3 regions of the Streptococcus sp. ALY_211 genome follow, and region 1 is predicted to be linked to each of the others. Evidence: predicted binding sites of a transcription regulator. Region 1 holds the regulator's gene; each other region holds the start of a gene.

Region 1 (4,638 bases):
CAATATCATCTAATATAAGGACTGGTACAGACTTAACAGCATCAATTTCATCTTTGACACTGCCACTAGTGATAGCATTTTTGATATCAATCACAAAGCTAGGGTAATGAAGCAGCGTCGTTTGAGCCTGTTTTTTCTCCGATAGCTCGTGAGCCATAGCTGCTAGCATGAAGGATTTACCAATTCCCATATCACCATAGAGGTAGAGTCCCTTTTGTTGGGGATCAGGATAATTGGCTACAAATTCTACTAAGTCTTTTAGTACTTGGGCACGACTTCCAGTCCAATCCACTTCTTCAAAAGTAATTGTTTTATAGGATTTAGGCAGACTGACAACCTGGATACGATCTGCAATAGCTTTTTGAGTTTGTGCTTCCTTTAAGGCCTTGGTCTCACGATAAGAGACATCCGCATAACCCTCGTTCATGACAAGGATAGGCTCATAGCCTTTAGCACTGTAGGATTGATCTGCAGTCTGATACTTAAAGCGCTCACCTAGATATTGGTTAAACTTCGGTAAGCTGCGCTTGATTTGCTCTTGGGACATCTGATGTTCTGCGATAAAGGCTGCAATAACAGGATCCGTCATAATCTGATTGGTCAGTTCATTAAGATCAATACGACCACTCATTTGTTCGGCTATAGTTTTTCCTACAGGTTCCATCTAGTCATCCCCCTTTCCTAATTTGGCTAACATCTGACGCTTCATATCGTCCAGTCTTTTCTGCTCTTCTGGTGTGGTCTCTTCCTTGAAATCTGGATTGCTCCACTCAGGAACACTGCTGCCCTTCTTTTGAGGTTTTTGCTTACTAGCACTAGCAGAGGACTGAGACTGATTCTCTCTCATCTTAAGGATAGCTGATTGGGCCGTTTTGATCTTTTGATACAAAAAGTCATTGGCCAACTTCATGATATAGCGACGATTGAGATTGGCTGATTTGGTTTTATTAAAAGTGTAGAGAACCATGATATTGATCACTTCATCTAAAAAGCTCATTTCAGCTAATTCCGCTAAAATTTTCCGCTCATCACTGGTCACCACCATGGCTTGCCGGCCTTGTTTTATCTTGGCTAAGAAATGATCAGCCGATGTTGTTTGGGCTTCCTTTAGAACGATTTGTTCCTGCTGAGTCAAATCTGATAGCGCCGCTTCTTGAGGCTGCTCAATCTTGGCCAGGATACGTTTTGGCATGATTTTATGCCGACTGGCTGTATCTTTGGCTAGCTGATAAAGCTCAAACCAGGTTAACTTAAAGCGTTCAGATAGGTTATACAGTGCAATAACATCCTGCTTTTCTTGGTTAAAGCTGAGGCCGTCTGCCAGCATGCGCTGCTTGAAACTCTCCAGATCAAAATCATTTTTCATGCGTGTGGGCTGGAGGTCAATATCTCCCTTGTCAGAGAAGACTTCTGAGAATTTCTTAGAAAGATCCTGAAGGTCTCTTTGAGCTAAGTCTTCGGGAAGAAGCTCTGAAGCAGCTAGATCCCCAATATGGCTAGCCAACAATCTGCGGTAGACAGCATGGGATAGAAATTGATCAGTATCCAAGGGCTCCTTGAGCTTAATAAGGTAGTGGTCTAAATCCTTATACAAGGTCACCAAATCCATCCCAGTCAAAATAGCCAGAGCTTTCTCAAAACGCGGCAGATCAAAAAGAGTATGATTTAAAATATCTGAAATTTTATGGCGTCTCTTGCCATCATCATAAAAACTAGTCAGATACTGATAGACTATCACTGCATCACTCCCCACAATAGGCAGGTAGAGACGAATCAAGTTGGTCATATCTCGGCTGACTTGATTATTCTTTAAAAAAGAAAAATCATCAATCGGTTTCATGCTTATCCTTTATTTTTATTGCGGCTACGAACACGACTGGTAATCTCTTGTAGGAGATCCTCAATCTCATCGACATCCTTGAAACTACGATAGACGCTGGCAAAGCGTACGTAAGTGATTTCGTCAAGATCCGCCAATTCATCCATCACTAAGTTTCCGACGACCTCACTGGATACCTCGCTGTCATATGCACTGCGGATCTTTTGCTCAATTCGGCTGATAACTTTTTCGATATCATCACTTGAGACCGGGCGCTTTTGGGCACTTTGGATGATGCCATTGAGAATCTTATCTCTGGAAAATTGCTCTCTGGTACCATCTTTTTTGACCACTAGGAGTGGCATCTCCTCAATACGCTCAAACGTTGTGAAGCGAGCACCACAGTTATCGCACTCACGACGTCGTCGAATTGTTTGACCATCATCTGCCTGACGACTGTCTATAACACTGGATTTATTATGATTACATTTGGGACAACGCATACAATCCCCATCCTATCTTCTTTTCTGGTAGCTTATTGTACCATAATTTAGGGTATAAAAAAAGCTGGACACTCAGGTCAAGCTCGTATTGAAGGACTTTTTCATCCTTTTATGACATACCCTCTACTGCGAACCGTTTGGATATAGGATTCCTCTCCTGGAATGTCGATCTTTCCACGAATATAGCGAATGTAAACATCGACAACATTGGTTTCAACGGTGCCCTCACTTTGGCCCCACACGATATCCAATAGTTCTTCACGTCCCATAACAGTATTACGGTTTTTTAGCAGGGTGGATAAGAGGGTATACTCACGGTTGGTCAAGGGAATCGATTCTCCTCGACGAATAACGGCACGGTTGGATTCATCTAGAATCAAATCACGATAGGAGGAGACAGCATGCGATTGTTGGGGGACCCTTTGGGATAAAAGTTCCTCAACAAGGGCTAATACCTCTTCGACAGTAAATGGCTTAACTAAGAGCCCATCAGACAGAGATTCTACCTGCTTGGGCAGACTAGATAAGCCTTCTCTGTCTACCAAGATCACGATGGCTATCCTTCGCTCTTTTTTTAGCTGATTAAGCTGTCCAAAAGTTTGATCATCCAAGAGATTGTGATCAATAAAGATCAGTTCAACACCCTTGTTAAAAGCTGTCGTTAGCCCATCTTGGCTAGCCTGACTCGTTTTTACTTGGTAGCCCTTTTCTTGTAGCTTCAGCGATACTAAACGAGAGACTGGCCTCTCGTTTTCAATCATAAGGATTCTCTTAGCCATCGTCAACCTCCATTTCATAATCTCCTAATCTATGGTTAAAAGCGGAAATGTCTAATGATAACACTTCCACACCATTTATAAATCCTAAACCTATTCATCATCGAACAAGCCATCCAAACTTGCAAAAGGATTGCTTGCTGCCTTTTTCTCTTCCTGAAGGGATTGGTACTGCGATTCGGTCAATACTGTCCAATCCTGTCCGGAAGGGAGCGTATCACTTGCAGCTTCCTCATCTGTTAATACCTTGAGAGGGATATTCAAAAGAATATTATCCATAACGCTCTCAGCTAAATCAATCTCATCTGACTCTAGTATTAAGACCAGATCATCATCGACTAATTCTTGCTTGGAGGCGACATCTGAACCTTCAATAAACACTTCTGATACAAAAAAGGACATCGCTAACTCTACTGGTGTCATAGAGCGGCTTGACGGGAGAGTCAGTGTATAGGAGAGGTCATAGTTTAGCAAGAAAAGGCCGTCATCATAATTGACCAATCCCTTAGCTACTACATCTCTCACTGCCGAGATGTCCGAATTTCGCCTTTTCAACTCCTCTTCGATAGCAAGCTGTTCATCGAAGTGAATCCCATCTGGGTTCTTTTTTAATTCCGTCGTATAAAACATGTCTTCTCCTTAACAATCAAGTAATCCCTGTATTTTAAATCTGGGTTGATTGGATCCAGCGCTATTGCCCTTTAATATAACAGAAATAGTTTGCAATTTCTTTACATGTCAGCAAGTTTCTCTAAATCGACATACTGCTGTAAAGATTATGATTTTTGCAGGCGGGCAATTCTGTCTTCTATCGGTGGGTGAGTAAAGAATAATGCCTGCATCCCTCTTTTTTTCTTAGGGTCACTGATATAGAGAGCAGCACTAGCATCATCAACTTGATGGCTCATGGGCTGGGATTGGTCTAATTTGCGCAAGGCATTGATCAAGCCTTGGGGATTTCTGGTCAATTCAACTGAACTGGCATCTGCCAAGTATTCACGCTGGCGGGAAATCGCCAACTGAACTAAACTGGCTGCTAGAGGGGCTAAAATCAGCGCTACTAATGAAAAGACCAGCATCAAGGCACCGAGGCTACCGCTATTGTTATTATTGTCGTTAGAGCGACGAGAGGTGCCACCACCCCACCAAAGCATACGCGTTCCAATACTTGAGATCAGGGTAATCGCACTGGCTAGCGCCACTGCGATGGTTGAAATCCTGATATCATAATTGCGAATATGGCTGATTTCATGACCGATCACTCCCTCCAACTCCTCACGATTCAAGGCTGCCAGAATACCTGTCGTTGCAGCAACGGCAGCATTATCTGGTGATGAGCCTGTCGCAAAGGCGTTTAAAGATGGATCCTGGATAACAAATACTCTGGGCATGGGGACTTGTGCAACGAGCGCCATATCCTCTACGATATGATAATAATCTGGGTAATCCTTGGGACTAATCTCTCTGGCACCATTCATGGACATGACCACATTGGTAGATTGAAAAATCATAGAAGCCGCATAGATCAAGCCGATCACAA
Region 2 (4,638 bases), on a different contig from region 1:
AGTCGGCGAAGAAAACTATGACATCTTCAAAAAAGCCGATCTTGGCGATTTTCTCGGTGTTGAAGGTGAAGTCATGCGTACGGATATGGGTGAGCTATCCATCAAAGCCACTCACATCACTCACTTGTCTAAAGCCCTTCGCCCACTACCTGAAAAATTCCACGGTTTGACCGATGTTGAGACTAAATACCGCAAACGTTATCTAGATCTCATCACCAACCGTGAAAGCTTTGATCGCTTTGTTACCCGCTCAAAAATTATCTCAGAAATCCGTCGCTATCTTGATGACCAAGGTTTCCTCGAAGTAGAAACTCCTGTCCTTCACAATGAAGCTGGAGGAGCAGCAGCCAAGCCATTTATTACCCACCACAATGCTCAAGATATGGATATGGTGCTTCGTATTGCAACCGAACTCCACCTCAAACGCCTGATTGTTGGTGGTATGGAGCGTGTTTATGAAATCGGCCGTATCTTCCGCAACGAGGGGATGGATGCTACCCATAACCCTGAATTCACCTCCATTGAGGTCTATCAGGCCTATGCAGATTTCAATGATATCATGGATTTGACAGAAGGCATTATCCAGCACGCTGCCAAAGCTGTTAAAGGAGATTCACCGGTTATCTATCAGGATACTGAAATTAAGATCAATGAGCCTTTCAAGCGTGTGCATATGGTTGATGCTATCCAGGAAGTAACAGGTATCAATTTCTGGCAAGAAATGACATTCGACCAAGCCCTTGCAATCGCTAAAGAAAAAAATGTACCAGTTGAAAAACACTATACTGAAGTTGGGCATATTATCAATGCCTTCTTTGAAGAATTCGTCGAAGAAACCTTGATTCAACCGACCTTTGTCTATGGACACCCTGTAGCCGTATCGCCACTCGCTAAGAAGAATGCTGAAGATCCACGCTTTACCGACCGCTTTGAACTCTTCATCATGACCAAAGAGTACGGTAATGCCTTTACTGAATTGAACGATCCAATCGATCAATTAGAGCGCTTCAAAGCTCAAGCAGCAGCCAAAGAGTTGGGTGATGATGAAGCCACAGGTATTGACTATGACTATATCGAAGCCCTCGAATATGGCATGCCGCCAACCGGCGGACTCGGGATCGGAATCGACCGCCTGGTCATGCTCTTGACAGATACTACAACAATACGTGATGTATTGCTGTTCCCAACCATGAAATAATTGATAGTTGTACAAAAAGAATGCCCTTGTTTCTTTAAAATGAGGAACAAGGGCATTCTTTTCTATTGTTCTTTAATACTAGCACGATTAAATACAAGAGCACTAAAGCAATTCCAACAGTATTTCTACCTATCTTCTCCGAGACCATTTTTCCAAATCATAATCCCAACAAACCCCTGCATCAGCATAGCTAGATAGCTAAAAGCAACAATATCATTACCCACCGATAAGAAAAGGATAAAACTAAGAATATCAACTAAAAGCCAGAGATAATACCCATCAAGATGGCCTTTAACCTGACGCTGCTGAGCTGTAAAAGAAAGACCGTTCGTTAGCGCATCTAGGATAATCCTCTGTCCACCAATAAGCCAAGAAAGAACCCCAAGCCCAATCGTCCAGAAAAAAATCGCTACGATAATATCTCTCCAACCAAATGCCTTATCCACAACTAGCTCACCATCATCTGCCCGGCGCTTATTCCATGAAAAATGGCCAATAAACTCTGTCACTAAATAGTAAAAACTGGTAATCATGTCACCATAGATGCCTTGCATACCAGCTACCAGAGCACCAGAAACATTTTGAACACCATTTAATTTAAAGGTATGCTGCCACTGTATCGCCAACGTCCAAGTTCCTAAAAATCCAAAAATAGACATAATGATAGATAGGACATTTAAAACTGTATAATCACCGGCTAAGATGGTCGGTAAAACACTATTCATTGTAAAACCAAGCGAAGCTAAAAAAGCAAGGACTGCAAACACTTTCTGACCCTTACTAAAACGTCCCCAAGCCAGATTGAAGGACTGCTTAAACGATAATGTCGACATGTATCTCTCCAATTCTAATAGTTTTAGATATTTCTAAAACAACAAAATACACTAAATATAGCGCAACAGAAAACTATTCTAACACTATATTTAGTGGGGTTCAAGCAATACTTCCTAAGAGCAAAACTATATAAGTTTTATATTAGATTGACAAAAAAACTCAGGTAGAAACCTGAGTTTTTCATTTCACTATAGTGAGTTAGCATCAACCTTGATACCAACACCTTGAGTAGTAGTGATAGACAAGTTAGTGATGTAAGCCCCTTTAACAGTTGCTGGTTTTGCTTTAGCGACAACATCGTTAAACGCTTTGAAGTTTTCAACCAACTTATCAGTATCAAATGATACCTTACCGATGATAGCTTGTACGTTACCTGCCTTGTCAGCACGGTAAGTAATCTTACCACCCTTAGACTCTTCAACAGCTTTAGCAACGTCCATAGTTACGGTACCAGTTTTAGGGTTTGGCATGAGGTTACGTGGTCCAAGGACACGTCCGAGACGACCAACTACTGCCATCATGTCAGGTGTCGCAACAACAACATCGAAGTCCAACCAACCATCGTTGATTTTTTGAACAAGTTCTTCTTCACCAACGTAGTCTGCACCAGCTGCTTTAGCTTCTTCAGCCTTAGCACCACGCGCAAATACAAGAACGCGAGAAGTTTTACCAGTTCCGTTTGGCAAGACCATTGCACCACGGATCTGTTGGTCAGCCTTCTTAACATCAATATTAAGGTTGTAAGCAACTTCTACTGTTGCGTCAAATTTTGCAAAGTTTGTTTCCTTTGCGAGTGCTACAGCTTCTTCTACACTGTAAGCTTTAGTAGTGTCTACCTTTTCAAGGGCAGCACGCATTTGTTTGCTTTTTTTAGCCATGTTATCTTTTTCTCCTTGTGTTATGTGGTCCTATCGATTTTCATCTTCCACACCGTAAGCACTATGCTTAAACTCGGTGAAGGTGGATTCTATTAGTCAGTAATAGTGAATCCCATTGAACGTGCAGTTCCTTCGATCATGCGCATAGCAGATTCGATGTTGGCAGCGTTCAAGTCAGGCATTTTTGTTTCAGCAATTTCTTGCACTTGTGCACGAGTGACTGAAGCAACTTTTGTTCTGTTTGGTTCACCTGAACCTTTTTCGACACCTGCAGCCTTTTTCAAAAGAACAGCAGCTGGTGGAGTTTTAGTGATGAAATCAAATGATTTGTCTTCATACACAGAGATAACAACTGGGATCAACATACCAGCTTGGTCAGCTGTACGAGCGTTAAACTCTTTAGTGAATCCCATGATATTGATTCCGGCTTGACCAAGTGCAGGACCAACCGGTGGAGCTGGTGTAGCTTTACCAGCAGGAATTTGAAGTTTTACGACATTTTCGACTTTTTTAGCCATTTTGTAATTTCCTCCTTTGTGGTTTTGGCGGTAAGGATAAGATTTTTACCTCCCACAAGTATGCAAAGCGCATACCTTATTTATTATACAGCAATGCCTCACAAAATCAAGGTTTTTTCACTTTTTGATAGAAAAAGTTTACTTTAAAACCGTTTAGCGATAAAATAAACTCATGATCTATCTTTTCGCTATAATTTATTTCTTTTTAATTCCTTTTCTGGCTCAGTTTTTAGTGCGCTATTTTGATCTCACACGCTTTACGATCAAATTTCCCGATATCAGTTTACCTTTTTTAACACTAGCCATTCTCTGGATGTCTAATCGCTATTTCACACACAGCTTCTTACCTCAGTATCTTCTGATGATGTGTCTACTCGCTATTGCGACCTGCCTATTCATGCTTCGAAAAGTAGGCAACATTAAAATTTTTTCCTATCGACGTTTTCTTAAGCTCTACTGGCGGATGGGCTATTTACTTACAGCTATTTTTTATATCGTTACCGTTGTCCTAATCGCACTAAAATAAGAACAAACCTGTCCCCTTTTATTTACACAGAAGGACAGGTTTTTTTATATTTATACTAATAAATTTATTTCCTTTTGGTCGCTTAACAACCTTATATTTTAGATACCCGCGGCACCTGATAACCAAGCGTAGATAAAGAAGATGGCAAAGCCAAAAAGGAAAATCAAACCAGCAATTGATAGCCAATCTAGCCAGGCTGGTAGTTTTTTACCTTTAGATTTGATCAGGCTATAGTTAAGGTAGGCAAAGAATGGGGTTGTAATAAATGACCCAATCATAGCGAAACTAAGCATGCGTGCCACTTCACCTGAAAAGCCGTAAACGATAACCAAACCAGCTACTGCTGTCACCGTCATCCAAGTAATCAAGGAAGATTTTGAGGATTCTTTCTTACCCATGAGCAGGCTAAGCGCAGCATTGTTGGCACGAGAGTAGCCATCGATAACTGTGATTACAGTACCAAAAATACACAAGAAAGCGATGAAGCTAATAAATGGCACAGCCCAGTCACCAAACGATGTCGCATACATATGAACAAATTGAGCAATATATTGAGCAGATGGCCCTGCAACTTCTTGGCCATTACCGTATTGAATAAGGGCACCCATAGCAAGGAAAAAGAAGGCAAGAATCGCTGTCCCGATATAACCAACGTTAAAGTCAAAGAGGGCATCTTCTTCATTA
Region 3 (4,638 bases), on a different contig from region 1:
CTTTTTGAAGTTCGAGTACTTCTTCCATAGTAGCACATTCTGTTAATGCACGGTTAGCGTATTCTTCCATCTTAGCTGTATCAAGTTTCTTCATCAAGCTACGTGTACGAAGAACTGATGTCGCTGACATAGAGAACTCATCAAGTCCCATACCAACTAACAATGGTACAGCTGTTTGGTCACCAGCCATCTCACCACACATACCTGCCCACTTACCTTCAGCGTGAGCTGCCTTGATCACATTGTTGATCAAGCGAAGGATTGATGGGTTATATGGTTGGTAGAGGTATGATACTTGTTCGTTCATACGGTCAGCAGCCATTGTGTATTGGATAAGGTCGTTGGTACCAATTGAGAAGAAGTCCACTTCCTTAGCAAATTGGTCAGCAAGCATAGCAGCTGCTGGGATTTCGATCATGATACCCACTTGAATGTTATCAGCGACTGCAACCCCTTCAGCCTTGAGGTTAGCTTTTTCTTCCTCAAAGACAGCCTTAGCAGCACGGAATTCTTTAAGAAGAGCAACCATTGGGAACATGATGCGTAATTGACCATGGACTGATGCACGAAGGAGGGCACGGATTTGCGTACGGAACATAGCGTCACCGGTCTCAGAAATTGAGATACGCAAAGCACGGAAACCTAGAAATGGGTTCATTTCTTTTGGAAGATCGAAGTATGGCAATTCTTTATCACCACCGATATCCATGGTACGAACCACAACTGGCTTACCATTCATTCCTTCAAGCACTGCCTTGTAGGCTTCGTATTGCTCGTCTTCTGTCGGAAAGTCTTGTGAATCCATGTACAAGAACTCTGTACGATATAGACCAACAGCCTCTGCCCCATTATCGTTGACACCATCAACGTCTTTTGGTGTACCAATATTAGCAGCTAACTCAAAGTGCTTACCATCAGCCGTAACAGTTTCAGCATCTTTAAGGAGCGCCCACTCAGCTTTTTGCTTAGCATAGGCCTCACCCGCTGCCTTAAACTCTGCCACCTGCTCATCAGTAGGATCAATAATGACATCACCAGTAATACCATTAACAGCAACGAGATCACCATTTTTCACGGTATCAGTGATATTATTTGTTCCAAGAACAGCAGCAATTTCGAGCGTACGTGCCATAATGGCTGAGTGACTAGTACGTCCACCAATATTAGTCACAAAAGCTTTAACAAACTTTTTATCCAATTGAGCTGTGTCAGATGGTGTCAAGTCATGTGCGATAACAATCGACTCTTCATCAATAGCAGCTGGATTTGGTAATTTCTTACCAAGAAGATTTGCCAATACACGTTTAGTGACATCACGAATATCCGCAGCACGTTCCTGCATATAAGGGTTATCTTCCATACCTTCAAAGATAGTAATGAACATGTCCGTTACTTCCTTGAGAGCAGCTTCTGCATTAATTTCTTTAGACTTGATAGTTTCCTTAATTTGGCCTACCATCTCTGGGTCAGCCAATACCATCAAATGTGCATCAAATACAGCTGCAGCTTCTTCTCCGAGGCTACCTACGGCTTTTTCACGGATAGCAGAAAGCTCGTCTTGAGACGCTGCCAGAGCTGCGTCTAGACGAGCCTCTTCTGCACTCGTATCTGAAACAGATACTGTTTCAAACGAAAGATCCGGTTGAACCAATAGATATGCCTTAGCAACAGCAACACCATCTGATGCTGCGATTCCTTTAAGCATTTCTGTCATAATCTTATGCCAATCCTTCTTTTGTCATTGTTTCTTCAATTGCTGCGATTGCATCATCTGCATCTGCACCCTCAGCAGCGATAGTAACGTCAGCACCTTGACCAACACCAAGGCTCATCACACCCATGATTGATTTAAGGTTAACTGATTTACCTTTATAATCCAGGGTGATGTCTGAAGCAAACTTACTTGCAGTTTGAACAAGCAAAGTAGCTGGACGTGCATGGATACCAGTTTCTGCAACGATGTGGAAATCTTTAGAAGCCATAATGACTCTCCTTTTTCTAATGTAAAAATTTTTGAATTATCTTATGATAACCCTTACAAAGCAGAATTATATCATAAGCATTCACGATTTTCAAGATAGAAAGTTTTTTCTCCATTTTTTTGTAACCCTTTTCTTTGCTTTTCTATAAAGGTTTTCAATTCTTCACCCACACAATCTTTCTAAACCTAGAAGTATATCCAATCTCATATCAAAGTTTTTTTAAAAACATATAATAGAAGATTAATTTTATAAAAATTCTAGCTTAATGCCCCCCGGAACATTGTCATAACTGGCTTTTTTACAGTTTGGTGTCAAAAGCAAATTCACCACAATATGTTGGGTTTCCTCGAAAAAACAACCACAAAATATTGTGTTTTTTTGATTTTAATTCCTTGCTTTTTATCCTAGTTTTGGGTATGCTAGTTTCAGTAAATATTTTGGAGGGAAAATAATGGCTACTATCACAGTCTATTCAAAAAATAATTGCATGCAATGCAAAATGACCAAGAAATTCTTGGAACAAAACGGAGCTGACTTCGAAGAAATTAACATCGAAGAGCATCCTGAGAAAGTAGACTATGTTAAAAGTCTTGGTTTTACTGCTGCTCCTGTTATTGAAGCGGGGGACACTGTATTCTCTGGTTTCCAACCATCCAAGCTAAAAGAAATTATCTAAACCTAGTGTAGAACTGCTAAGTGATTTGTCGTCACTTAGCAGTTCTACATTTCAAAGCGATCGATTAATATTTTTTAAAGTTTAATTATTGTATATCAAAGGAATTTTTATGAGTCTTAAAGATCTAGGGGATGTATCATACTTCCGTCTTAATAATGAAATCAATCGACCAGTAAACGGTCAAATCCCACTTAACAAGGATAAAGAAGCGCTGGAAGCTTTTTTTCTGGAAAATGTCATTCCTAATACCAAGTCATTCGCTACCATTACTGATAAGATCACTTATCTAACTGAGAATGATTACATTGAATCAACCTTTATTAAAAAATATAAGCCAGCCTTCATCGAGGAATTGGCGCAGTTTTTGAAAGAATCAAATTTTCATTTCCAATCTTTCATGGCTGCTTATAAATTTTATCAGCAGTATGCCTTAAAGACTAACGATGGTCTCTATTATTTAGAAAGTCTTGAGGACAGGGTTCTCTTCAACGCCCTCTACTTTGCTGACGGTAATGAAGAATTAGCCAAAGACCTAGCTAATGAAATGATTCATCAGCGCTACCAACCAGCTACACCATCATTTTTAAACGCTGGGCGTAGTCGACGTGGAGAACTAGTCTCCTGCTTTTTGATCCAAGTGACTGATGATATGAATGCTATCGGTCGTTCCATCAATTCTGCTCTGCAGCTCTCTCGTATCGGTGGAGGTGTAGGGATTTCTCTGAGTAATTTGCGTGAAGCTGGGGCACCAATTAAGGGCTACGCGGGCGCAGCATCCGGAGTAGTTCCTGTCATGAAACTCTTCGAAGACAGCTTTTCCTATTCCAACCAATTGGGCCAACGCCAGGGAGCTGGAGCTGTTTATCTAGATGTTTTCCATCCGGATATTTTAGCCTTCCTTTCAACGAAGAAGGAAAATGCTGATGAGAAAATTCGTGTTAAGACCCTATCTCTTGGGATTACTGTGCCAGATAAATTTTATGAATTAGCACGTAACAACGAAGAAATGTATCTCTTTAGTCCCTACTCTGTTGAAAGAGAATATGGTGTTCCTTTTAACTACATTAATATCACTGAGAAATATGACGAGCTGGTAGCCAACCCTAATATCACCAAGACTAAAATTTCCGCTCGTGAGCTAGAAACTGAAATTTCTAAACTGCAGCAAGAATCTGGCTACCCTTATATCATCAATGTGGATGCAGCTAATCGCTCAAATCCTATTGATGGTCGCATCATCATGTCCAATCTATGTTCAGAAGTCCTTCAGGTGCAACGTCCAAGTTTGATCAATGATCGTCAAGAATATGTCGACATGGGGACAGATATTTCTTGTAACCTAGGATCCACCAATATCGTCAACATGATGACTTCTCCAGATTTTGGTCGCTCTATCAAGGCTATGGTACGTGCGTTGACATTTGTATCTGATTCATCTAGTATCGATGCTGTCCCAACCATCAAAAATGGAAATGATGAAGCCCACACCTTTGGCCTAGGAGCTATGGGGCTGCATTCCTTCCTAGCACAAAATCATATCCACTATGGAAGTCCAGAGTCTGTTGAATTTACTGATATTTACTTTATGCTCATGAATTATTGGACTTTGGTCGAATCCAATGCCATTGCTCGCGAACGTGGTGTCAGCTTTGTAGGATTTGAAAAATCTAAGTATGCTGATGGTAGTTACTTTGACAAGTATGTGACCGGTCAGTACCAACCTCGTTCTAAACGTGTCAAGGAGCTGTTTGCCGGGCACTTTATTCCAAGTGCAGAGGACTGGAAAGCTCTTCGTCAAGCGGTTATGGCTGATGGTCTTTATCACCAAAACCGCTTAGCGGTTGCCCCTAACGGATCCATTTCATATATTAACGATGTATCTGCTTCTATCCACCCTATTATCCAACGGATCGAAGAACGCCAAGAAAAGAAGATTGGTAAAATTTACTACCCAGCTAGTGGGCTATCAACCGACACAAT

The links. Region 1 encodes NrdR, which represses ribonucleotide reductase genes. Its sites were predicted from a motif close to ACACNATATATNGTGT; they were not measured.
Region 2: the regulator NrdR is predicted to act here: its motif matches at 2,113-2,128, upstream of pnuC (nicotinamide riboside transporter PnuC).
Region 3: the regulator NrdR is predicted to act here: its motif matches at 2,341-2,356, upstream of nrdH (glutaredoxin-like protein NrdH).

The regions. Positions count from the first base shown of each region.
Region 1 covers NZ_JBZFUN010000003.1:102,742-107,379, reverse strand. Annotated here, with positions in the region: gene dnaI (primosomal protein DnaI) at 1-664, opposite strand, end outside; gene AC4HAJ_RS03780 (DnaD domain protein) at 665-1,840, opposite strand; gene nrdR (transcriptional regulator NrdR) at 1,843-2,322, opposite strand; gene AC4HAJ_RS03770 (response regulator transcription factor) at 2,424-3,101, opposite strand; gene AC4HAJ_RS03765 (YceD family protein) at 3,192-3,728, opposite strand; gene htpX (zinc metalloprotease HtpX) at 3,875-4,638, opposite strand, start outside.
Region 2 covers NZ_JBZFUN010000001.1:38,933-43,570, reverse strand. Annotated here, with positions in the region: gene lysS (lysine--tRNA ligase) at 1-1,198, shown strand, start outside; gene pnuC (nicotinamide riboside transporter PnuC) at 1,324-2,031, opposite strand; gene rplA (50S ribosomal protein L1) at 2,221-2,910, opposite strand; gene rplK (50S ribosomal protein L11) at 3,003-3,428, opposite strand; gene AC4HAJ_RS00230 (DUF3397 domain-containing protein) at 3,601-3,954, shown strand; gene AC4HAJ_RS00225 (NRAMP family divalent metal transporter) at 4,053-4,638, opposite strand, start outside.
Region 3 covers NZ_JBZFUN010000001.1:141,753-146,390, reverse strand. Annotated here, with positions in the region: gene ptsP (phosphoenolpyruvate--protein phosphotransferase) at 1-1,714, opposite strand, end outside; gene AC4HAJ_RS00700 (phosphocarrier protein HPr) at 1,719-1,982, opposite strand; gene nrdH (glutaredoxin-like protein NrdH) at 2,434-2,658, shown strand; gene nrdE (class 1b ribonucleoside-diphosphate reductase subunit alpha) at 2,768-4,638, shown strand, end outside.